Regions from separate parts of the Mesorhizobium sp. B2-6-4 genome, predicted to be linked through region 2. Evidence: predicted binding sites of a transcription regulator. Region 2 holds the regulator's gene; the other holds the start of a gene.
The links. The regulator PhoB, encoded in region 2, activates phosphate uptake and scavenging genes when phosphate is short. The targets are predictions, from matches to a motif close to TGTCATNNANCTGTCAT.
Positions count from the first base shown of each region.

Region 1: the regulator PhoB is predicted to act here: its motif matches at 3,566-3,582, upstream of FJ426_RS26430 (LTA synthase family protein).

Region 1 is NZ_VFUE01000024.1:441-11,992, forward strand. Features, by position in the region: gene FJ426_RS26425 (pilus assembly protein) at 1-1,553, shown strand, start outside; gene FJ426_RS26430 (LTA synthase family protein) at 1,599-3,527, opposite strand; gene fabD (ACP S-malonyltransferase) at 3,804-4,745, shown strand; gene fabG (3-oxoacyl-[acyl-carrier-protein] reductase) at 4,878-5,615, shown strand; gene FJ426_RS26445 (acyl carrier protein) at 5,885-6,121, shown strand; gene fabF (beta-ketoacyl-ACP synthase II) at 6,156-7,418, shown strand; gene mltG (endolytic transglycosylase MltG) at 7,521-8,729, shown strand; gene FJ426_RS26460 (YicC/YloC family endoribonuclease) at 8,900-9,790, shown strand; gene gmk (guanylate kinase) at 9,794-10,450, shown strand; gene FJ426_RS26470 (c-type cytochrome) at 10,681-11,552, shown strand, end outside.
Region 2 is NZ_VFUE01000027.1:63,215-74,766, reverse strand. Features, by position in the region: gene FJ426_RS28125 (response regulator) at 1-390, shown strand, start outside; gene FJ426_RS28120 (DUF1328 domain-containing protein) at 574-738, shown strand; gene FJ426_RS28115 (PAS domain-containing sensor histidine kinase) at 916-1,950, shown strand; gene FJ426_RS31545 (hypothetical protein) at 2,080-2,253, shown strand; gene FJ426_RS28110 (YMGG-like glycine zipper-containing protein) at 2,436-2,681, shown strand; gene FJ426_RS28105 (CHASE domain-containing protein) at 2,885-4,507, opposite strand; gene FJ426_RS28100 (ATP-binding cassette domain-containing protein) at 4,644-5,444, opposite strand; gene FJ426_RS28095 (sugar ABC transporter permease) at 5,460-6,812, opposite strand; gene xylF (D-xylose ABC transporter substrate-binding protein) at 6,955-7,995, opposite strand; gene FJ426_RS28085 (ROK family protein) at 8,255-9,496, shown strand; gene phoB (phosphate regulon transcriptional regulator PhoB) at 9,504-10,193, opposite strand; gene phoU (phosphate signaling complex protein PhoU) at 10,213-10,920, opposite strand; gene pstB (phosphate ABC transporter ATP-binding protein PstB) at 10,946-11,552, opposite strand, start outside.

The sequences.
Region 1 (11,552 bases), on a different contig from region 2:
ATCTCGCCTCCTCGCATCTCGGCGATCTGGACATCACCCGCACCGACGCCTTCAACCGCTATTTCCAGGCCAACGTAGCCGGACATGGCGAACTCACAAATGCGCGGGCCACGTTGACGGTCGACAGGGGCGTCAACTTCGTCAAGACGAAGGCCGTCGCCTCGGCTGACGTCGATTTGAACTTCGCCTTCCTGCTCGGTGAGAGCAGGCACATCGTGGTCGATGCCTCGGCGGTCGAATCGAACAACCAGCTCGAAGTCGTGCTGGTTCTGGACAACACCGGCTCGATGGCCGGCGCCAAAATTGCTGCCCTCAAGACAGCGACGGACAATCTGCTCAAATATCTGGAAGCGGCGCAATCACCGACGCGCAAGGTCCGCGTGGCGCTGGTACCCTTCGTCACGGCTGTCAATGTCAACGGCGACGGGTTCGACCCGTCCTGGATCGACATGGACGGCAAGTCATCCACCAATGGAATCAATTTCCCCGTCATCAACGACAAGCGTCCCAATCATATGGCGCTGTTCAGGCAGTTGATGAAAGATCCGGCCTCTGCCGCCAAATTGACGGGGTGGAAGGACGGCAAGGGGGAGGATACGGGTTGGAAAGGCTGCGTCGAGGCGCGGCCTGGTGTCCTTAATATCGCCGATACGCCGCCTGATCCACGTTACCCTGACACTCTGTTCGTGCCTTATTTCGCGCCGGACAGTCCGGGAAAGGGGACGAGACCTTCCAGCGGCTATTCAAACGATGCCTATCACTACAACAATTCCTTTATCGACGACGCCCCTGATGAGGCCAAACTTGCTCGGAATGGCGGACTGAATATTCTCGGAATAGACCTGAGCGGCTTGCTTGGAAGTGCTGCCGGGCTTTTGCGGGGTGATCTTGAAACAGTCGCCAAATATGTGGCGCCGCAGAACACCGCCATTGCCACCGCGGTCACAAACGATCCAAACGCCTTGCAATTGACGGTGGGGCCAAACCGGTCCTGTCCCTCGCCAATCGTCCCCTTGACCGAAGACTTTACAAAACTTCGCAACGAGGCCGCCAAGATGCTTGCATGGGCGGGGTCCGGCACCAATGTTTCCGAGGGCCTGGCCTGGGGCCAGCGGGTGTTGTCGCCGGGTGCGCCATACGCCGAGGGTACGCCTTGGAAGACGCCTGGGGTGAGCAAGATCGTCATGTTGCTCACCGACGGCGAGAATGTCGTCTACGGCGCCAGCAACGAGACGACCAAGTCAGACTATACGTCCTATGGTTTTCTCGCGGGCTCAACCTATGGCGCTGCCGGTCGGCTTGGATCGGACAATCAGACCACCGCCGCGCGCAATGTCGACGGATGGACCAAAAGCGTCTGCACGCAGTTGAAGAAGCAGGGCGCCGAAATCTACACGATGGTGCTGCAATCCGATACCGCCGCCAACCGCACGCTTTACAGCGCCTGCGCCTCGGATCCCAGCGACTACTACGCCGTCAACGATCCAAACAAATTGCCGAACGTGTTCCAGCAGATCGCCAACAAATTCTCGAAATTGCAACTGACGAATTGAACGCTCGACCCCGCTGGGCGGCATCCTGGAAGGATGCCGCGAATTTCAGCTCATATGGGCGACGACCTTGTCCACCGTTTCGGGGAAGAAGTCGGGCGCCGCGTGGCGTTTGCCGAACATCATGTCGTATTGCAGCAGCCGGAAGTCGCGGATCGCCGGGTCGATCTGCTTTTGCCGCGCCCAATCGGGCGTGGCTTCTCCCGCCGGCGTCAGCAGCAGATTGCGGTCGACCACGCGGTAGCGTTCGCGCATCTCGCCCAGGAAGCCGGTATAGTAGGGGTGGGTGATGCCGGCCGTTTTCAGGATGTGATAGGGCAGGAAGGCGGGGCTGACGGCGCCCATGTCCTTGGCAGGGCCTGTGCGGTTCGACCAGATGACCAGTGGCGTCTGATGATGCTCCAGCGCCGCCTCGGCGGAAGCCTCCTTGCGCGGCGCGACATTGTCCTTCATGAACCCGGTCTCTACATAGACCGGCCCAAGCGGCGGCAGATGGTCGCCGAAGAAGGCGATGACGGTGGGGCGAGAGCGTTTCTTTGCCCATTCGATCAGGCGTTCGAGACCGCGGTCCGCGTCGGCCGAGCCCTCGGTGTAACTCAGCAGCGATTCACGCGCCCATTGGCTGATCGGCGCCTGCACGGTGTGGGTCGGGTTGTAGTAGCGGTTCGGCTCGTAAGGGCCGTGGTTCTGCAGGCTGACGGCAAAGAAGAACACCGGGGCATCGCTGGCATCGGCCTCGCTGATGATCTCGTCCGTCATCGCCGCGTCGGATGCCAGCGGCCCGCGCTTTTGCATCGGCGGCAACGTCTCTTCCGATCTGAAGTCGTCGAAGCCGAAATCGGCATAGACCGCGCCGCGGTTCCAGAACCAGTTGGTGCCCGGATGGATGGCGCGCGCCCTGTAGCCCTCCCTCTTCAGGAAGGTCGCCAGCGACGGCGTCGGCGTGCGCACATATTGCTGGTAGGGGATGCTGCCGGCCGGCAGGAAGGCGTTGGAGAAGCCGGTCAGTGCCTCGAACTCGATATTGGCGGTCATGCCGCCGAATTCGGGTGAGAACATGGAGCCCGAACGCAGCGCCCGCACGTTGGGGATCGGATCGGGCGTGATGGTGACCCCGGGCAGCTTGGTCGGATCCCAGAAGGATTCGCTCATGACGACGATGATGTCGGGCTTTTCCTGGGGCACCGAGGCGGTCACCTGCGGCCTGTCGATGGCCGCGATCGCCTTTTCCGAATAGCCTGGCGGCGCCGAGACATGCGCCATCGGCACGTTCAGCGCGAAGGCGAGCGCAAAGCCGTTGGAGGCGTAATTTTCCTTCTGGTCCCACATAATCGGGATGATCTGCAGCCGGTCCCGGGTCCAGGAGAAGGTGGCATAGTCCATGATCGAGACGAAGAAGGCGAGCAGCGGCACGGCCAGCGTCAGCCGGGCGAGACGGCCCTTGCGGCTGAGTATGGGCACTTTTCGACGCCAGACCCGCCAGCCATAGATGAGCAGCGACAGGCCGGCGACGATGCCGACAATCATGGCAAGGGCAGTCATCGGACGGTCACGCACCAGAAGCGGCAGCAGCGCCACGATCTGGCGGGAGTAGAGGAAATCGGTCGGGTAGAGGGGATCGCCGAGATAATGCGATTTCTGGTGACCGATGAAAGCCAGCGAGAGCGTCAGCGGCGCGACGATCATCAGGCTTTGATAGCTGCGGCCGAAAACGGCATCGAGGCCGACCAGAACCAGTGCGAACACCACGATCGTGGTCCAGCCCGGCTTGAGCGGCTGCAGGAAGAAGGAAACCGTGCCGGCGAAGTCGCCGCGCACGATCAATTCGATGGCGAACACCAGGACGGCCGCGATCAGCAGGCTGGTCAGCCCATAGCGTATGGTCGGCCACTTCCGTCCCGGCAGGTAGCCGGTGGAAGGATCGTCTTCCAGAAACTGTGGCGCGGCTTTGCCTGCGCCTTTCGAAATCCTAGCCACTTTAACTTCCCCACCCAGCGACAGACCCGTCACTCGATTGTCATGGAATTGTCACGCAAAGCTAGCGCCTGTGGCGGAAATAAGAAGAGCCAGCAAACGATTCGTGAGCGGTTTTCATCAGGAGTGATCGCCAAAAAGCCTTTTGGAACAGGCACTCGGCCGGCAAAGCTGCCAAGGGGCCGGGTCGAACCGGGCTTGACTTGGCAGGCCGCGTTGCGTCACAGGCAGGAAAATTCGTGTATCAGGCAAGCAGAACCGAGCTTTGGGAGCCCACACATGGCCGTTGCATTCACCTTTCCGGGACAAGGCAGCCAGGCTGTCGGCATGGGCAAGGACCTCGCCGATGCCTTCCCCGAGGCGCGTAGGGTTTTTAGCGAAGTCGACGACGCGCTCGGCGAAAACCTGTCGAAGCTGATCTGGGAAGGGCCGGAAGAGACGCTGACGCTCACCGCCAACGCGCAGCCGGCGCTGATGGCCGTATCGCTGGCCGCGATCAGGGCCTTGGAAGCGCGCGGCTTCTCGCTGAAGGACAAGATTACCTACGTCGCTGGCCATTCGCTGGGCGAATATTCGGCGCTTGCCGCCGCCGGCTTCGTCTCGGTTGCCGATGCCGCCAGGCTGCTGCGCATCCGCGGCAATGCCATGCAAGCGGCGGTGCCCGCCGGCGAAGGCGCCATGGCGGCGATCATCGGACTGGAGCAGGCCGATGTCGAAGCCGCCTGCGCCGAGGCTGCCAAAGGATCGGTCTGCCAGATCGCCAACGACAATGGCGGTGGCCAGCTGGTGATTTCCGGCGCCAAGGCAGCGGTCGAACTGGCCGCCAAACTGTGCACGGAAAAAGGCGCCAAGCGGGCGCTGATGCTGCAGGTCTCCGCGCCCTTCCATTCGGCGCTGATGGCGCCTGCCGCCGAGATCATGCGGGAAGCGCTGGCCGGGGTAACAAAGAACGCGCCTGTCGTGCCGCTCGTCTCCAATGTCACGGTCACTCCGACCAGCGATCCCGAAATCATTGCGCGCCGTCTGTTCGAACAGGTGATCGGCCGCGTGCGCTGGCGCGAGACGGTGGAGTGGTTCGGCGCGAACGGCGTCACCACGCTCTATGAGGTCGGCGCGGGAAAAGTGCTTTCAGGGCTGGCCCGGCGCATAAACCGCGACATCGCCACGACATCGGTCGGAACCGCGGCGGAGATCGAGACCGCATTGGCGGCGCTCGGGTGAGGCGCCGCGTGTGAATTTGATGGCGCGGCTTGTATCGCTGAAGATATTCCGTTGGTGATGGCAATCGGATACCGGCGCGACGTATACAGATAAGGTTGCTCGCTGAGCTTCCGAAACCAAAGAGGAAAACACATGTTCGAACTGACCGGCCGCAAGGCACTTGTCACCGGCGCGTCAGGAGGCATCGGCGAGGCGATCGCCAGGGTGCTGCATGCGCAAGGCGCCATCGTCGGCCTGCACGGCACGCGCGTCGAGAAACTGGAGGCGTTGGCCGCCGAACTCGGCGACCGGGTGAAGCTGTTTCCGGCCGACCTATCGAACCGCGACGAGGTCAAGGCGCTCGGCCAGAAAGCGGAGGCCGATCTCGAGGGCGTCGACATCCTGGTCAACAATGCCGGCATCACCAAGGATGGGCTGTTCGTGCGGATGTCGGACGCCGACTGGGACAGCGTGCTCGAAGTCAATCTGACGGCCGTGTTCAGGCTGACGCGTGAGCTGACCCATCCGATGATGCGCCGTCGCCACGGCCGCATCATCAACATTACCTCGGTGGTCGGCGTCACCGGCAATCCCGGCCAGACCAACTACTGCGCCTCCAAGGCCGGCATGATCGGCTTTTCCAAATCGCTGGCGCAGGAGATCGCCACCCGCAGCATAACCGTCAACTGTGTCGCCCCGGGCTTCATCGAATCGGCGATGACCGACAAGCTCAACGACAAGCAGAAGGAGGCGATCATGGCCGCTATCCCGACGCGCCGCATGGGCACCAGCGCCGAAGTGGCGTCCGCCGTCGCTTATCTTGCCTCCAACGAGGCCGGCTACGTCACCGGCCAAACCATCCATGTGAACGGCGGCATGGCGATGATCTGATCGGGTCGGCCAAAGCATGCATTTCGGGCCGGGCCCGGGCATTCGCGGTGGCTTTGAGACGGCGACAGGCAACGCCTGGGCGGGCTGTGAAAAGCGACCATTTCGGCTTGGACGCCCACGATTTTTCGTGTAATGCGGCCCGCAACCCGGCGGTTCGGGCAAAAACCGGTCTGCGGCCATTGCGTTTCCGGCGGGACCATCTTTCAGCTTGATTAGCGGCATTCCGCCCGCTAACGAAGACAGACAACCAAAAGACGAGGATGCCCCAAATGAGTGACACCGCAGAGCGCGTCAAGAAGATTGTCATCGAGCACCTGGGCGTCGATGCCGACAAGGTGACGGAGCAGGCGAGCTTCATCGACGATCTGGGCGCCGACAGTCTCGACACGGTCGAACTCGTCATGGCGTTCGAAGAAGAATTCGGCGTCGAGATCCCCGATGACGCGGCTGAAACCATCCTGACGGTGGGCGATGCCGTGAAGTACATCGACAAGGCTTCGGCCTGACGCTTTCCGCAGTCATCACCGGGGAGGACCTGCGATGAGGCGTGTCGTCGTCACGGGCCTTGGGTTGCTGTCGCCGTTCGGCATGGGCTTCGAGCACAGCTGGAAGGAACTTCTGACCGGCCGCAGCGCCGCCAAGCGCATCACCGAGTTCGAGGTGGAGGATCTTGCCTGCAAGATCGCCCATGTCGTTCCGCGTGGTGACGGCAGCAACGCCACCTTCAATCCCGAGGCGGTGCTCGAGCCGAAGGAACTGCGCAAGATCGGCGACTTCATCCTGTACGGGATCGCAGCCGCCGACGAGGCGCTGAAGGATTCCGGCTGGCAGCCGAAGACCCATGCCGAGCAGTGCGCCACCGGCGTTCTGATCGGTTCGGGCATTGGCGGCATCGAAGGCATCGCCGAGAACGCGATGATCCTGAAGGAGCGCGGCCCGCGCCGCATCAGCCCCTTCTTCATCCCCGGCCAGATCATCAATCTCGTCTCCGGCCAGGTTTCGATCCGGCATGGGCTGAAAGGCCCCAACCATGCCGTCGTCACCGCTTGCTCGACCGGCGCGCATGCGATCGGCGACGCAGCCCGGCTGATCATCTGGGGCGATGCCGACGTCATGGTCGCCGGCGGCGCCGAAGCGCCGGTGACGCGACTGTCGATCGCTGGCTTCGCTGCCTGCCGTGCGCTCTCGACCGAGCGCAACGACGCGCCGCAAACGGCTTCGCGGCCCTATGACCGCGATCGCGACGGCTTCGTCATGGGCGAGGGCGCCGGCGTCGTCGTGCTTGAGGAACTCGAGCATGCCAAGGCGCGCGGCGCGAAGATCTATGCGGAAGTGACCGGCTACGGCCTGACCGGCGACGCCTATCACATCACCGCACCGGCTGAAGATGGCGACGGCGCATTCCGTTGCATGACGGCGGCGTTGAACCGGGCAAAGCTGACGCCCGCCGATGTCGATTACATCAACGCGCACGGCACTTCGACCATGGCCGACACGATCGAGCTCGGCGCTGTCGAGCGGCTGGTCGGCAATGCCGCATCGAAGATTTCGATGTCGTCGACCAAGTCGTCGATCGGCCATCTCCTCGGCGCGGCAGGGGCTGCCGAAGCGATCTTTTCGATCCTCGCCATCCGCGACAACATCGCGCCGGCGACCATCAACCTTGACAATCCGGAGCGTGAGACCGCGATCGACCTGGTGCCGAACAAGCCGCGTGCCCGCCAGATCGACGTGGCGTTGTCCAATTCCTTCGGCTTCGGCGGCACCAACGCTTCACTGGTCTTCCAGCGCTACAATGGCTGACCGTCCGCCTGCCGGACGGCGCTTCGGCGTGTCGTCAATTTTGCCATATTCGCCCCTACTCTGCCGCAGGGGATTCGTTGAGAGATCAAACGGTAGGGCGAAATGAACACAAATCCGGCCGGCAACGGAGAGTTCGGGCAAGGGCAGGCGACATCGGGGCCGATCGTACCGAAGACAGCCGCCGAAGCCTTGCGGCCGGAGGCCGGCACGCCGCCGCCGAAGCGCTCGCGTGCTTCGCGCAGTCAGGTCGTCGTGTTCATGAACTTCGTCATCTCCTTGGTGATGCTGATGGTTCTGGCGGCGGGTATCGCGCTTTACTTCGGCAAGCAGGAATTCACCGAGCCCGGCCCATCGGCCAATGGCGACACCTTCCTGGTCAAGCCGAACACCGGCGTCCAGGATATCGCCGACCAGCTCGAGCGGCGCGGCCTGATCAGCGACGCCCGCATATTCCGTCTTGGCGTTAGGGCCTTCGGTAATGATTCGGCGCTGAAGGCCGGCGAATACGAGATCAAGCCCCGGGCGTCCATGCGCGACATCATGGAATTGCTGAAGAGCGGCAAGTCGGTCATGTACTCGCTGACCATTCCCGAAGGGCTGACAGTCGAGCAGGCGCTGGCGCGCATCGCAGGCGAGCCCGCCTTGAGCGGCGACATGCCGGCCACCGTGCCTCCAGAGGGCAGTCTCGCCACCGATACGCTGCGCTTCACGCGCGGCGCCACGCGCCAGCAGATGATCGACAAGCTGCTGGCCGACCAGAAGAAGCTGGTCGAGGAGGTCTGGCAGCGGCGCGCCGCCGACCTGCCGCTCGCCAGCATTGACGAGTTCGTCACGCTGGCCTCGATAGTCGAGAAGGAAACAGGCAAGGGCGATGAGCGCTCGCGCGTCGCCGCGGTCTTCCTGAACCGGCTGGCCAAGGGCATGCGCCTGCAATCCGATCCGACCATCATCTACGGTCTGTTCGGCGGCAAGGGCAAACCCGCCGACCGGCCGATCTATCAGTCGGACATCCAGAAGCCGACGCCCTACAACACCTATGTGATCAACGGCCTGCCGCCGACGCCTATCGCCAATCCCGGCCGCGCGGCGCTGGAGGCGGTAGCCAATCCATCAAAGACCGACGACCTCTATTTCGTTGCCGACGGCACTGGCGGACACGTCTTCGCCGCCACGCTTAACGAGCACAATGAGAACGTTGCGCGCTATCGAGCCCAGCAGAAGAAGCAAGTCGACGACGCGGCCAAGGCTGATGCCAAGGTGGAGGGGCAGACCGACGCGCCCATTGACGGCGACGCGGGGGCGGCCCAGTAGCGGCGCACGGTTTTTCCAGCTCGTCCACGCTATCGGTTGAAGACAGGAGCGTTTGGATTTATCGGGGCGCCTCGTAAGCCGATTGGCAGGCGGGCATTTCGGCTTTCTGAAGGTGCGCGAGGCCGGATCAAGCAGTATCCGTAATACGCGCCAGGGGGTATGCAGGCACCATGAATTTGCAGAGCATGACCGGGTTTGCGCGTGCTGTCGCCGAGCATGACGGCACCTCGATTGCCTGGGAGGTCAAATCCGTCAACGGCAAGAGCGTCGAGGTGCGGCTGCGGCTGCCGCAGGGCTTCGAGCGGCTGGAGCCGGCCATCAGGCAGACGCTTCAGAAACGTTTCGCGCGCGGCAATTTTCAGGCGACGCTGACCATCACGCGCGCCGCCGGAATGCAGTCCCAGCCCGTTGTCAACGAGGCCTTCCTCAAGGACCTGGCCGGGCTCGCCAAGCGGATCGAGGAACAATTTGGTGTTGCTCCTGCGACCGCCGACGGATTGTTGTCGCTGCGCGGCGTGCTCGATATTCCCGAGACCACCGAAACCGAGGATGTGCGCACGGCGCTCGACAACGCCGTCATGGCGGCCCTCGATGTGGCGCTGGAGGGGCTGGAGCGGTCCCGCGAGGGTGAGGGCGCGGCACTTCGCACGCTTCTGCTGGGCCACATCGACGCCATCGAGGCGCTGACGCTGGGCGCTGAAGCGGATCCGTCGCGCGAACCGGCGGCCATCCGCGAGCGCCTCGCCGAACAGGTGCGGCTCTTGATGGATGCTTCGGCCAACCTCGATGTCGGCCGCTTGCACCAGGAAGCCGCCTTCCTCGCCACCAAGGCCGATATTCGCGAGGAGATCGACCGCTTGAAGACGCATGTGACGTCCGGTCGTGCATTGCTTTCCGGCGGCGGCGCCATCGGACGCAAGCTCGATTTTCTAGCACAGGAATTTAACCGCGAATCGAATACGCTGTGCTCGAAGTCGAACGCTGCCGCGGTCACCGCCATTGGACTGGAACTGAAGGCCGTGGTCGATCAGTTCCGTGAACAGGTCCAGAATCTGGAGTAGCCGATGGTCGCCAGGGATTTAGGGTCCCGCATTCGCCGCCGGGGCCTGATGCTCGTGCTGTCGTCGCCGTCGGGCGCCGGCAAGTCGACAATTGCGCGCAACCTTCTGGAGAGCGATTCCAGCCTCGAACTGTCGGTCTCCGTCACCACCAGGCCGCGCCGCGGCTCGGAGATCGAAGGCGTTCACTATCATTTCCGCACCATGCGCGAGTTCGAGCGGCTGCGCGATTCGGACGCCCTGCTCGAATGGGCGGAGGTGCATGGCAATTGCTACGCGACACCGCGCGAACCGGCGGAACTTGCGCTCGCTCAAGGGCGCGACATGCTGTTCGACATCGATTGGCAAGGCGCCCAGCAGCTCAAGGAGAAGATGCGCGCCGACATCGTCTCGATCTTCATCCTGCCGCCGTCGATGAAGGAGTTGAAGGCAAGGCTGAAGCGCCGCGCCGAGGATCAGGAAGCGGTGATCGAGACGCGGCTGAAGAACGCGCGCAACGAGATCGAGCACTGGAAGGAGTATGATTTCGTCATCGTCAACGATGATCTCGATCGCGCCTTCGCCGAAGTGCGCGGCATCGTTGTCGCCGAGCGGCTGCGGCGCGATCGTCGGCCCGGCTTGTTCGATTTCGTCTCGGGACTTTTGGACGAGAAGACGAGCTAGCACTTTGCTTTGCCCACGAAGATGGGCCGGCGGACAAGCCGAAGGCCGGCAGCACCAAACGATGTGCCCGGGCAGGCGCCTGTCCTGCAAGATGCGCTTTTCGGCGCCATAAATCAGACAATTGACGAAGAGGGCAACGCCCCTAGTTTCTCCCGCACGAACGCGTGCGCGGCGCCGGTAACGGCCGGGGCGGCAGCGTTTCAGCGTACCGCCATGAGGGAGAGCAGATCTTGAAACGCTTCTGGCTGGGCGTTCTTGCCATCGTCATTGTCTGCGGCGCCGGATTTTTCGCCTATGCCTGGAAGCCGGCAATCGATCCTGTCGAGCCGCCGCAACGATCGTCGTTCGACCCGGCGTTGATCGAGAAAGGCGCTGTGCTGGCCTCGGTCGGCAATTGCACCTCCTGCCACACCAGGCCCGGTGAAAAGTCCTATGCCGGCGGGCTCGCCGTGCCGACGCCGTTCGGCACCATCTATTCGACCAACATCACGCCAGATCCGCAGACCGGCATAGGCCGCTGGTCGCAGGCAGCCTTCAACCGCGCCATGCGCGAAGGCGTCGACCGCGAGGGCAGGCATCTCTACCCGGCCTTCCCATTCGATCATTTCACGCGTGTCTCCGATGAGGACAACCGCGCGCTCTACGCCTATCTGATGACGCGCCAGCCGGTGAACAACCCGCCGCCTCCGAACGAGTTGCCTTTCCCGCTCGATATGCGCCTGGTGCTGGCCGGCTGGAAGCTGCTGTTCTTCGACAGGGGCGCCTATCAAAACGATGCTTCACAAAGCGCGCAGTGGAACCGCGGCGCCTATCTGGTCGATGGGCTCGGTCATTGCGGCGCCTGCCACACGCCGCGCAATCGGTTCGGCGCGGAAGAGAAGGGGTCGCACATGGCCGGCGGCGAGGCCGAAGGCTGGACGGCCTTTGCGCTCGAGGGCACTTCACCGGCGCCGATACCGTGGACGCATGACAGCCTGTTTGCCTATCTCAGGCAAGGCTGGCATGCCGACCACGGCGTCGCCAATGGCCCGATGGGCGAAGTGACGGGCAATCTCGGCCGGCTTCCCGATGCCGACATCGACGCCATGGCCACTTACGTCAT
Region 2 (11,552 bases):
CGCCAGGTGGCGACCGACGTGCTGATCATCGAGGATGAACCGCTGATCGCCATGGATATAGAGGAGATGGTCGAGAGCCTGGGCCATCGGGTCGTCGGCACCGCCCGCACCCATGCCGAAGCGGTGACGATGTTCGGCAAGACGCGGCCGAAGATGGTGCTCGCGGACATCCAACTCGCCGACGGCAGCTCGGGCATCGAGGCGGTGAACGAGATTCTGTCGTCGACTTCCGTGCCGGTGATCTTCATCACCGCCTTTCCCGAGCGTCTCCTGACCGGCGAGCGGCCCGAACCGGCTTTCCTGGTGACGAAGCCGTTCAACCCGGACATGGTCAAGGCGTTGATCAGCCAGGCTCTGTTCTTCGACCGGCAGGCGAAAGCAGCCGCATAGCCATGCGCAACTGAAGTCGCAAACGCGCGCAAAAGCAGGGCGCGACCAGCCGGAAGGTTCCGCTGGCCGCACCTTGCTTTTGCGCGCCACGATGGTGCGCGGGGGGATCGTCTTTTTCGGCAAAAAGTGGAACAAACCGCATCCACCCACGTTTTTCTCACATAGTTGGAAGGAGATGGAACCATGCTTTACTGGGCGCTCGTATTTCTTGTCGTGGCAATCATCGCCGGCGCGCTTGGTTTCGGCGGAATTGCCGGTACATCTGCCGGGATAGCGCAGATATTGTTCTTCATCTTTCTCGCTTTCCTCATCATTTCGCTTCTCGCCGGCCTGTTCAGACGGGCCTGAGAGTTATCAGGCGAACACTGGAAGCCGCACCCCTCAAACGGTTTCCAGCCACCGCCGGGTGGTGCCCCACAAGGACGCCGCCCGGCGGACCGCTTTTGGGCGTCTGGTTCCCGTAAAACCTGCCTTGGAACCCATTGGACGGTGAGCCGTTCAGCCTGAGTTGGGTGAACAGGTCGGATGCGTTCCAGGGCTCGAGATACCAAGAAGAACGAGCGGGGCGACGAGGTCATCGCCCTGCATCCCGCCGAAAGCGGCATGCAACTTGGCCGGGCGCTTCTCCACGCACTGCACAATGCCGGCATTTCCGTCCTCTACCAGGACCGCGACATGAAAACGGTCTGGGCGCGGAACATGCGTGCGCCCTGGGCCGCCGACAGCAGCGAGGGCGACGGCATCCTGCCGCCGGCACAGGCCGACCGCATTGGCGCTGCCAAGCGCAATGTCGTCGCAAGCGGCGATCCGCAGCGCCTCGAGATCGGCGTCCCGATGGAGGACGGCATGCGCTGGTTTCAGGTCTGGATCGACGCCGACCATGGCGAGGCCGGCGACGTGCAAGGTGTCGTCACCACCATGGTCGAGACGACCGAGCAGCGACGCCGCGAACAGACGCTGACGACGCTGTTGCGCGAAGTCACGCACCGCTCGAAGAATTTGCTGGCAATCATCCAGAGCATCGCCACCCAGACGGGGCGCTATTCCGACAGCATCGGCGATTTCCTGACCCGCTTTCGCGGCCGGCTCCAGTCGCTGGCCTCCTCCCAGGATTTGGTAACCTCCTCCAACTGGCGCGGTGCTGCCCTTCGCGAACTCGTCGCCGGTCAGGTCGGCCGCTACGGGACGGAGGCGTCGCACAGCCTTCGCTTCCGCGGCGCAAATCCTTACCTCAATCCCAACGCCGCGCTGCATATCGGCCTTGCGATGCATGAACTGGCCGTCAACTCGGTCAGCTATGGCGCCCTGTCGCGGCCGGAGGGCTCCGTCGAAGTGACCGCCGTCCTCGACACCGCCGCCGATGGCGGCATTGCCCTGTCGCTGACCTGGGCCGAAACCATAGGAACCGACAGCAACCAAGAGGGCAAAAAGCGCTTCGGCAGCGTCGCACTGGAACGCGTAGTGCCCTCTTCCCTGAACGGAACGGCGCGCCTCGAGATCGCGGATGGTCGCCTCGAATACCATCTCGTTGTTCCGCACGGCAATTTCGAGACGGAGTAGGCGACCGCCATTTTTTAACCGGCTGTTCACCATAGAAGCAGATGCTGTTTTTGCCAGATACCGATGGAACTGCCGAGCCGACGAGCATGCTTTCGAGGGCTTTGCCGCAGCATAGTGGGGAGGAGCGCCTTGACGGTCGCCGATATCAACAGACTCGAGCAGGCCGCTCGCATTTCGATTGGCGAATTCCAGGATCCCGAGACATCCACGGCATCGCCGGTTGCTCATGGCATCCTGCTGCCCATCGTCGCTCCGGCGTTGGCCGCGGCAATTGTCCTGATCGCCCTGTCCCAGCTGGCCTGATCCCGCCCCCACGTTCGCGCGCGCACATCGCTCGGGTTTTTCGGCGGCCGAGGCATCGGAAAGCTGCGCCCAGAAAAAGACTCTCTTCACCAACAATAAATTGGAGCAGCAAAGGTCGTTTTTTCATGCTAAGTGACGGCTGGAGCTTATTAAAGTGAGGACACGAAGTGAGGAGTGACCCTATGCGGAAAATTCTTATTGCCATGGCTGCCGTGGTCGCCGTCAGCGGCTGTACCTCGACCGAGCAGGATGTCGTCGGCGGTGGCTTGATCGGCGCCGGCGTGGGCGGCTTGGTCGGCGGCGGCAAGGGCGCGCTGATCGGCGCGGCCGTCGGTGCCGGCTCCGGCCTGCTGGTCCGCAACCTGCGCAATGGATACTGCCAGTATCGCGATCATCGGGGTCGCATCTACACGGCTCGCTGCAACTAAGGTAATTCCGGCGGGAAAAGCGCGGAGCGGTTTTCCCGCCGGAATTGCGAGCAAGGAGCGGATCGGCGATCTATCAGACGCTGAACCGCTCCGAGCAACTTGAATCGCGCGCTGTCGGGCTCATTCGCGAACCCGGCAGCGGTGCGGCAATTTATTGGCCGCCGCGTGAAGCCTCGAGCGATTCCGCCAAGGCCCGATGGCATTCACGCCGGCAGCGGAATCCTGATTTCCACATTCAATCCGTCATCGCGATAATCGCGGTGGATCGTGCCACGCAGCTCACGCGTGACATTGAGGTCGATCAATTTGGTGCCGAAGCCGGTCGTGGCCGGGGCGTCGACCTTCTTCTGCCCGGTTTCCTGCCAGCTCAGAGCCAAGACCCGGCCACGCCCGCGCCCTTCGACCGACCATTCGATCCTGAGGGCGCCGACCGTATTGCCGGCCTCGCCATATTTCAGCGCATTCGTTGCCAGTTCGTGGAAGGTGAGGCCCAGTGCCTGCGTCGTGGTTTCGTCAAGCAGCACCTCCGGCCCGGACAAAAGCTCTTCCGGCAGCTCCTTTCCGAACACTTGGCCAAGCTCGATGCGCAGGAGATCGCCGAGATCCGCCTTCTGCCAGCGCGAGCGCGTCAGCATGTCCTGGGACGCGGCCATTGCCTGCAGCCGGGCCGAGAAAGATGCCGAGAACTCATTGACGTCGCTGGCACGTGACGCGGTCTGGCGCGCGATCGCCAGCACTCGCGTGATCGAATTCTTGATGCGATGCTTCATCTCCTGCAGCATCAAATCCTTTTCGAGCAGGCTCTTTTCCGTCGTCTCATGCAGCAGCGACGCTGCCTCGTAGGCTCGCTCCTGATAGCGCGCGACAAGCGCGATGGCGCCGGCCAGCAGCAACCCGAACAGGCCGAGCATGACCGGGATGGCCCGTGATGATGGCTGCGAGAAGGCGCTTGTCGGCCTGAACTGCACGGTCCACGGACGGCCCGCCACGCTGATCTTGCGGGTGACCAGCAGCCTGTCGCCAAAGCCCGACACGGGCGGCGTCTCCGACCGGAACAGCAGATGATCCGGATCGACGCCGCCATCGTAGATTTCGGTGTTGACCGGCAGCAGCGGCGCGCGGCTGAGCGCGATCTGGAACAACTCCCTGGCCCGGAAGGCCGCGTAGAGAAAGCCTACCGTCGAGGATCGCGATGCGTTTATGGCATCAGGTGCGGTCTCGACGTTGAGCCGCACGAAGACGAGAAAGCCGGTGAAGGTCTGTGCTGCACCCGTGTCCTGGCCGAGTTGCACCAGCCCGCTCGCGTGCTGCTGGTCATCTGCCATTGCCTTCTCGATTGCCGCGCGCCGCACGGGCTCGGTGAACATGTCATAGCCGATGCTGGCCTTGTTGGACGGGTCGAGCGGCTCGAACAGCACAACGGGCGTCCGCCATGGCTGCGTGGTGTCCGGATAGATCGCACGCCTGGTGCCCTGGTCATGCAGCATGTCGCGCTCGACCGTCGCCTCGTCGCCTGCTTTCACCAGCCGGAGAAAGCCGATGCCGCGCAGGCCGGCGAAATTGGTATCGACGTTGAGGGCATTGAAGAACGCTTTGAACTCGCTCTGCGAGATGTCGCCATTGCGGGCGTCGAACAAGGCTTGCGACGAGCGCAGCAGCGACAGCTGCAGGTCGATCCGGCTCTCGATACGGTTGAGCGCATCGTCCGCGGTCGCGTCGAACTTGATGCGAGCCGCCTCTTGCGTCGCGAAATAGGCGAACCCCGCCATTGTCATGCTGATCAGCGCAACGGCAACGAAAGCGACGATTGGAAAAAGCTTCTTCAACGGATAATGCGGCCTATCAGCATGTGAGCCCTTTATGGGCAAGTCGCCCGGCCAACACAATGGCAAGGCCAAGCCATCCCGCCGGCTGGCATATCACCTGATCGGCAGATCGGTAACGGGCTCAGGCCAGCAGGCTTCAGGCGGCGATCTTCAGCGCGCCTGGTCCGGGAATGGCGCCAGGCGGACATTTGCCCAGGATGATCATGCCCAGCACCTCGTCCTGGGTCACATCGGTGGTGCGGGCAGTGCCGACGACCTGGCCGTTTTTCATGACGCACACCCGGTCGGCCAGTTCGAATACGTCGTGAATGTCATGGCTGATCAGGAAGATGCCGATGCCGTCGGACTTGAGCTGCCTGACCAGTTCCCCGACCTGGGCCGTTTCCTGCGGTCCAAGTGCTGCCGTCGGCTCGTCCATGATCAGGATGCGGGCGTTGAACAGGATCGCGCGTGCGATCGCCACCGACTGCCGCTGTCCGCCCGACAGCTTGATCACCGGCTCCTTGAAGCGCTGGAAGCGGGGATTGAGCCTGCCCATCACCTTGCGCGCCTCGGCCTCCATGGCGACATCATCGAGCGTGCCCCAGGCGGTCCTCAGCTCGCGGCCGAGGAACAGGTTGGCGGCGGCGTCGACATTGTCGGCGAGCGCCAGGGTCTGGTAGATCGTCTCGATGCCGTATTTCTTGGCATCGCGCGGGTTGGAGATCGAAGCCTCTTCGCCGTTGACGAAGATTTGGCCCGCGTCACGCTTGTAGGCGCCCGACAGGATCTTGATCAGTGTCGACTTGCCGGCGCCGTTATGGCCGAGCAGGGCCACGACCTCGCCGGGGAAAAGATCGATCGAGGCATCGTCGACGGCGCGAATGCCGCCGAACGCGATTGAGATGTTGCGCATGTCGACCAGCGGGTTGCCGGCGGGAGCGATCCTGTCAGCCATGATTGTCCTCCTCCCTCAAACGCGTTTGCGATAGACGGTGTCGAGCCACACCGCGATGACCAGCACGGCGCCGACGACGATGCTCTGCAGAGGCGAGTCGACGCCGAGCAGCACCATGCCGGATTGCAGCGACTGCATCAGAAGCGCGCCCAGCATGGCGCCGATGATCGTTCCCGAACCGCCGGCGAGCGACGTGCCGCCGATGACGGCCGCCGCGATCACCAGCAATTCATCGAGCGTTCCGAGCACGTTGGTGGCCGAGTTCTGCCGGGCCGACGAGATCGCGGCGGCGATCGTGGCCAGCACGCCCATGATCATGAACACTTTCATCGTGATCCAGCGCGTGTTGATGCCGGCGAGGTTGGCTGCTTCCGGATTGCCGCCAATGGCAAAGACATAGCGACCAAAACGGGTGCGTTTGGTGATGAAGGTCATGACCAGCCCGACGGCGATGGCCATCAGCACCGGTATGGCGATGCCGTGGGCGATGAACAGGCCGCCCTCGGGCACGGTTATGTTGTTGGCGGCTGCATATCTGTTCACGATGCCGACAGGCCATGGATAGGAATTGGCCAGCCAAACCGCGCCCATGATGACGGCGCAGGTGACCACGCCGATCAGCGTCTCGGCCCAGATCGGACGCAGCGGGAAACGGAAGCGCTTGCGCTGTACCCGCCCGTTGAACAGCGCAAGCACCACCGCAAGGCAGGCGGCGATGCCGACCACCCAGCTCCAGGTCGCGCCGATCGATCCGGCCGGGCCGCCGCCCATCAGCTGGAACGTCGCGTTGAGCGGCGCCACCGTCTGGCCGCTGGTAACCCACCATGCCGCACCGCGCCAGACCAGAAGCCCGCCCAGCGTCACGATAAAGGCCGGCACTTCGAGATAGGCGATGACAAAGCCCTGGAAGGCGCCGATCAACAGACCGAGCACCAGGCCGATGACCAGCGCCAGCACCCAGATCCATGGGTTGCCAAGCTCAAGCCCGACGAAGCGCACTAGGAAATGCACCTGGGCGAAGCCCATGACCATGCCGATCAACCCTTCGGCGGAACCGACGGACAGATCGATATTGCGCATGACGATGACCAGCACCATGCCGCAGGCCATGATGGCGACGGCCGAGGTCTGCACCGACAGGTTCCACAGATTGCGCGGCGTGAGAAAGGTACGGCTGTCGAAATCGAGCGGATTGACGCCGAGACGCAGGCTGGACAAGACATGCAACCCGATCCAGATCAGCAGCAGCGCGCCGATCATGCCGAGCATGCGCGTGTCGATCTCGGTCGCCTTAAGGAACCGGGCGACGGCGCCGAGTTCCGACGCACGCGCGGTGTCGGCCTGCGGGTTGGACGTCGTATCGGTCATGATTTTCTCCCACCGGCCTGCCCGTCCGATGCGGGATGCCGGAAGCCAGCCTAGAAGTTACCCGCCCGGGGCGGAAAAACAAATCTTCTTGAAAAAACGCCGCGGCTTGGCAGCCGCGGCGTTCATCGCATGAAATGGAAGATCAGTTGCAGGCCGCTACGCTGCCCGCCGCGACGCCGGCACAGACCTCGTCTTTCTTGATCCAGCCGGCGTCGATGACGACGTTGAGATTGTCCTTGGTGATCGCAACCGGGGTCAGGAACAGCGATTTGACGGTGTTCCCACCGGGCGTTGTGAAGTCCTTGACGCCGGCGATATCGGTCATCTTCTTGCCGTCGGCCAGCTGCGAGGCGATCTCGGCGGCATTCTTGCCGAGTTCACGCGCGTCCTTCCACACCGACACGGTCTGCGTGCCGAGGGCGATGCGGTTCAGCGCCGCGTGGTCGCCGTCCTGGCCCGAGACCGGAACGGTACCGGCCAGGCCTTGAGCCGTCAGCGCCGCGACGACGCCGCCGGCAGTGCCGTCATTGGCCGCGACCACCGCGTCGACCTTGTTGTCGTTGGCGGTCAGGAACTGCTCCATGTTCTTCTGCGCGTTGGCCGGCAGCCAGCCATCCGTATAGGCTTCGCCGACATTCTTGATCTTGCCGCTGTCGATGGCGTCCTTGAGCACTTCCATGGAGCCCGAGAACAGGAAATCGGCATTCGGATCGGCACCCGAGCCCTTGATGAAGACGTAGTTGCCTTCCGGCTTCACCTTGAACACTTCGCGGGCCTGCATGCGGCCGACTTCCTTGTTGTCGAAGGTGAGATAGAAGACGTCCTTGTTCTCGATCAGGCGGTCATAGCCGACGACCGGAATGCCTTCGTCGAGCGCCTTCTGCACCGCCGGGCCGATGGCGGAGGCGTCCTGCGCCAGGATGATCAGCGAATTGGCGCCCTGGGAGATCAGGCTCTCGACGTCGGTGAGCTGCTTGCCGGGATTGGACTGGGCGTCGGCGGAAATATACTTGTCGCCGGCGGCTTCGATCGCCTTCTTCATGGCGGCCTCGTCGGTCTTCCAGCGCTCTTCCTGGAAGTTCGACCAGGAAACGCCGATGACCTTGTCCTTCGCCTGCGCGACCGACGCGAGCGTCAGCGACATGGCGACACCCGCCAGGATGGCGGCTGTGAATCTCTTCATCTTAATCCTCCCTGCGCCGCGTATGGCGCGACCAAACAGGCCCGTAGGCCGGCACAAAGGCTCTATTTTTTCGAGCCTCGAAAAAACACTGGTCCATCGTCGGAACACTGTCAACGTCGATTCTGATGTATTTTGATGTCCTCGTGAATTTTTTTCGAGCTCCGGAATAAATAATGACAGCCAAGGCCGGTTCTGCCAGTATTTGACGGTCGTCGGGATCCTGGGGAGAGAACGCGGCGACGGGGAGGATGCGAGAAACATGTCGGTCGGAATCCGCCACGATGATTTGCGCCGACGCAACCGGGCGATGGTGATCGCGGCCGTGCGCCGTGCCGGGCAGCCCTCGCGCACCGAGATTGCCGCGACCACCGGGCTCAGCCATTCCACCATATCGGCGATCTCCTCCGACCTGATTGGCGAAGGCATCCTGGCGCAGAGCAAGCCGAGCGAGGCCGGTGCGCTGAAACGCGGCCGGCCGCAGGTCGGCCTCAGCCTCAACCCTGAAGCCGCGGCGGTGATGACCGTTGTGCTGTCGCTGAATTTCCTCTCCGTCGCAGTCATCGACTATGCCGGCCAGGTGATATCTGAGGAGCAGCGCCGGCTGGACACGCTGACCCTGTCACGCGAGGCGCTGATCGGCGAATGCGTGGCCATCGTCAGGCGGCGGTTCGAGGATCCCGACCTCGACGTCGGCAGCATCGCCCGTATCGCGCTGGCGATCCAGGGCATCACCGACACGGATGCGCGCGCCATGCTGTGGTCGCCGATCACGCCGCAGACCGACATCGCCTTCGCCGACATACTGGAGGCCGAGTTCGGCATTCCCGCCACCATGGAGAACGATTGCAACATGATGGCGGTGGCGCTGCGCTGGCGCGATCCCCAGCGCTACCGCGACGACTTCATCGCCATACTTTTGTCGCACGGCATCGGCATGGGCTTGGTGCTGAAGGGTGAACTGTTCACCGGCACCCATTCATCCGGAGGCGAGTTCGGCCACATGATCCATCGCCCCGGCGGGGCGCTCTGCCGCTGCGGGCGGCGCGGCTGCGTCGAGGCCTATGCCGGCAACTATGCCATTTGGCGCAACGCGAGGCAGCTTGGCGAGGACACCCAGCCCGTCGACGTCAGCGACGCCGACATGCGCACCCTGGCGGCCTCGGCGCGCGAAAAGGACGGGCCGGAGCGCGAAGCCTACCGCAAGGCCGGCGAGGCGCTGGGTTACGGCCTTGGCAGCCTGTTCGCCCTGATCGATCCGGCGCCGGTCGCCATGGTCGGCGTCAGCGCCGCCGCCTTCGACCTGATCGAGCCGGCTCTGCGCGAGGCCATTGCCCAGACCGCCGGCGGCCAGCACTCGAAATCGATTTCCTTCGACACCGAGCCGAACGAACTGCCGCTGATCCGCGAGGGCTGCGCCATGCGCGCGCTAACCTTCGTCGACCAGGAAATTTTCGCGCCGGGGGCACAGGCGAAATCAGGCATAGGCGAGAACGTTGCGTGACATATCCCTAGTCTTCGCGGATCGCGTACCCCGCGCCCCGAATGGTGCGGATCACGTCAGGCATGCGGCCGTTGTTGACCGCCTTGCGCAGCCGGCCGACATGCACGTCCACGGTGCGCTCGTCGATATAGATCGTTTCGCCCCAGACATTGTCGAGCAGTTGGCTGCGCGAGAACACGCGGCCGGGATGTCGCATCATGAATTCGAGCAGGCGGAACTCGGTCGGCCCGAGCCGGATCTCGCTTTTCTTGCGGTAGACCCGGTGCGATTCACGGTCGAGCACGATGTCGCCGACCTTGAGCACGCTGGACAGAACTTCGGGCTTGGCGCGGCGCAGCAGCGCCTTGACGCGTGCCATGAATTCCGGCGTTGAGAACGGCTTGACCAGATAGTCGTCGGCGCCGGTGGAGAGACCGCGCACCCGGTCGCTTTCCTCGCCGCGCGCCGTCAGCATGATGATCGGCAGCCGCTCGGTCTCGGGCCGCATCCGGAGACGGCGGCAGAGCTCGATGCCGGAAACCGCCGGCACCATCCAGTCGAGCACCAGAAGGTCGGGCACATTCTCCTGCAGGCGGATCTCGGCCTCGTCGCCGCGCGTCACCACCTCGACCTGGTAACCCTCCGATTCCAGATTGTAACGGAGCAGCACACCCAGCGGCTCCTCGTCCTCCACCACCATGATGCGTGGCGCGATCATCGACTGGTCACCCCTGCCGTCAAGCCGCTGGCGCCGACATCGCCGTCTCGTCCTGCTTCGGGCGATTGGCGGGCAATTGCGTGCCGGTCAGCACATAATAGGCATTTTCGGCAATGTTGGTCACGTGATCGCCGATGCGCTCGAGATTCTTGGCGCAGAACAAAAGATGCGTGCAGGCGGTGATGTTGCGCGGATCCTCCATCATGTAGGTCAGCAGCTCGCGGAAGACCGACGTGTATTTGACGTCGATGCGTTCATCGTCGGCGCGCAGCTTGGCAAGTGCCGCGGCATCGCGCGCCGCATACTCCTCGATCACGCCTTGCACCTGGATCAGCACAAGCTGCGCCATGGCGTCGATGGAGTGCGACAGGTCGCGCGGCGTGGCGGCAAGGCCGACGGTGCCGACGCGCTTGGCGATGTTCTTGGCGAGATCGCCGATGCGTTCGAGATCGCCCGCCATGCGGATCGAGCCGACGACATGGCGCAGATCGTCCGCCATGGGCTGCCGCTTGGCGATCAGGGTGATGGCGCGGTCGTCGAGTTCGCGCTGGCGCGCATCCATGATCGCGTCGTCGGAGACGACGCGCTGGGCGAGCGCGTTGTCGGAATTCAGGAGCGCCTTGGTCGCGCCGCCGACCATCGATGAGGCGAGATCGCCCATGTCGCGGATCAGCCTGCTGATCTGTCCGAGATCTTCGTCAAAGGCTGCGACTGTGTGTTCGGCCATGATCTTGGTCCTCGTATGCCTGGGATCAGCCGAAGCGGCCGGTGATATAGTCCTGCGTGCGCTTCTCGCGGGGCGACGTGAAGATCTTCTCGGTGCGGTCGAACTCGACCAGCTCGCCCAGATACATGAAGGCGGTCTGCTTCGACACGCGCGCCGCCTGCTGCATGTTGTGGGTGACGATGACGATCGTATAATCGGCCTGCAACTCGTCGATCAGCTCCTCGATCTTGGCGGTCGACAGCGGATCGAGCGCCGAGGCAGGCTCGTCGAGCAGGATGACCTCCGGCTTTACCGCCACAGTGCGGGCGATGCAGAGGCGCTGCTGCTGGCCGCCCGAAAGGCTGAGGCCGCTGGCGTTGAGCTTGTCCTTGACCTCGCTCCACAGTGCCGCGCGCTTCAGCGCCTGCTCGACACGGCCGTCCATCTCCGCCTTGCTGAGCTTCTCATAGAGCCTGACGCCGAAGGCGATGTTCTCGTAGATCGACATCGGGAACGGCGTCGGCTTCTGGAACACCATGCCGATCTTGGTCCTGAGCAGGTTGAGGTCCTGCGAGCGGTCGAGGATATTCTGGCCGTCGAGCAGCACCTGGCCCTCGGCGCTCTGCCTCGGGTAGAGCTCATAGATGCGGTTG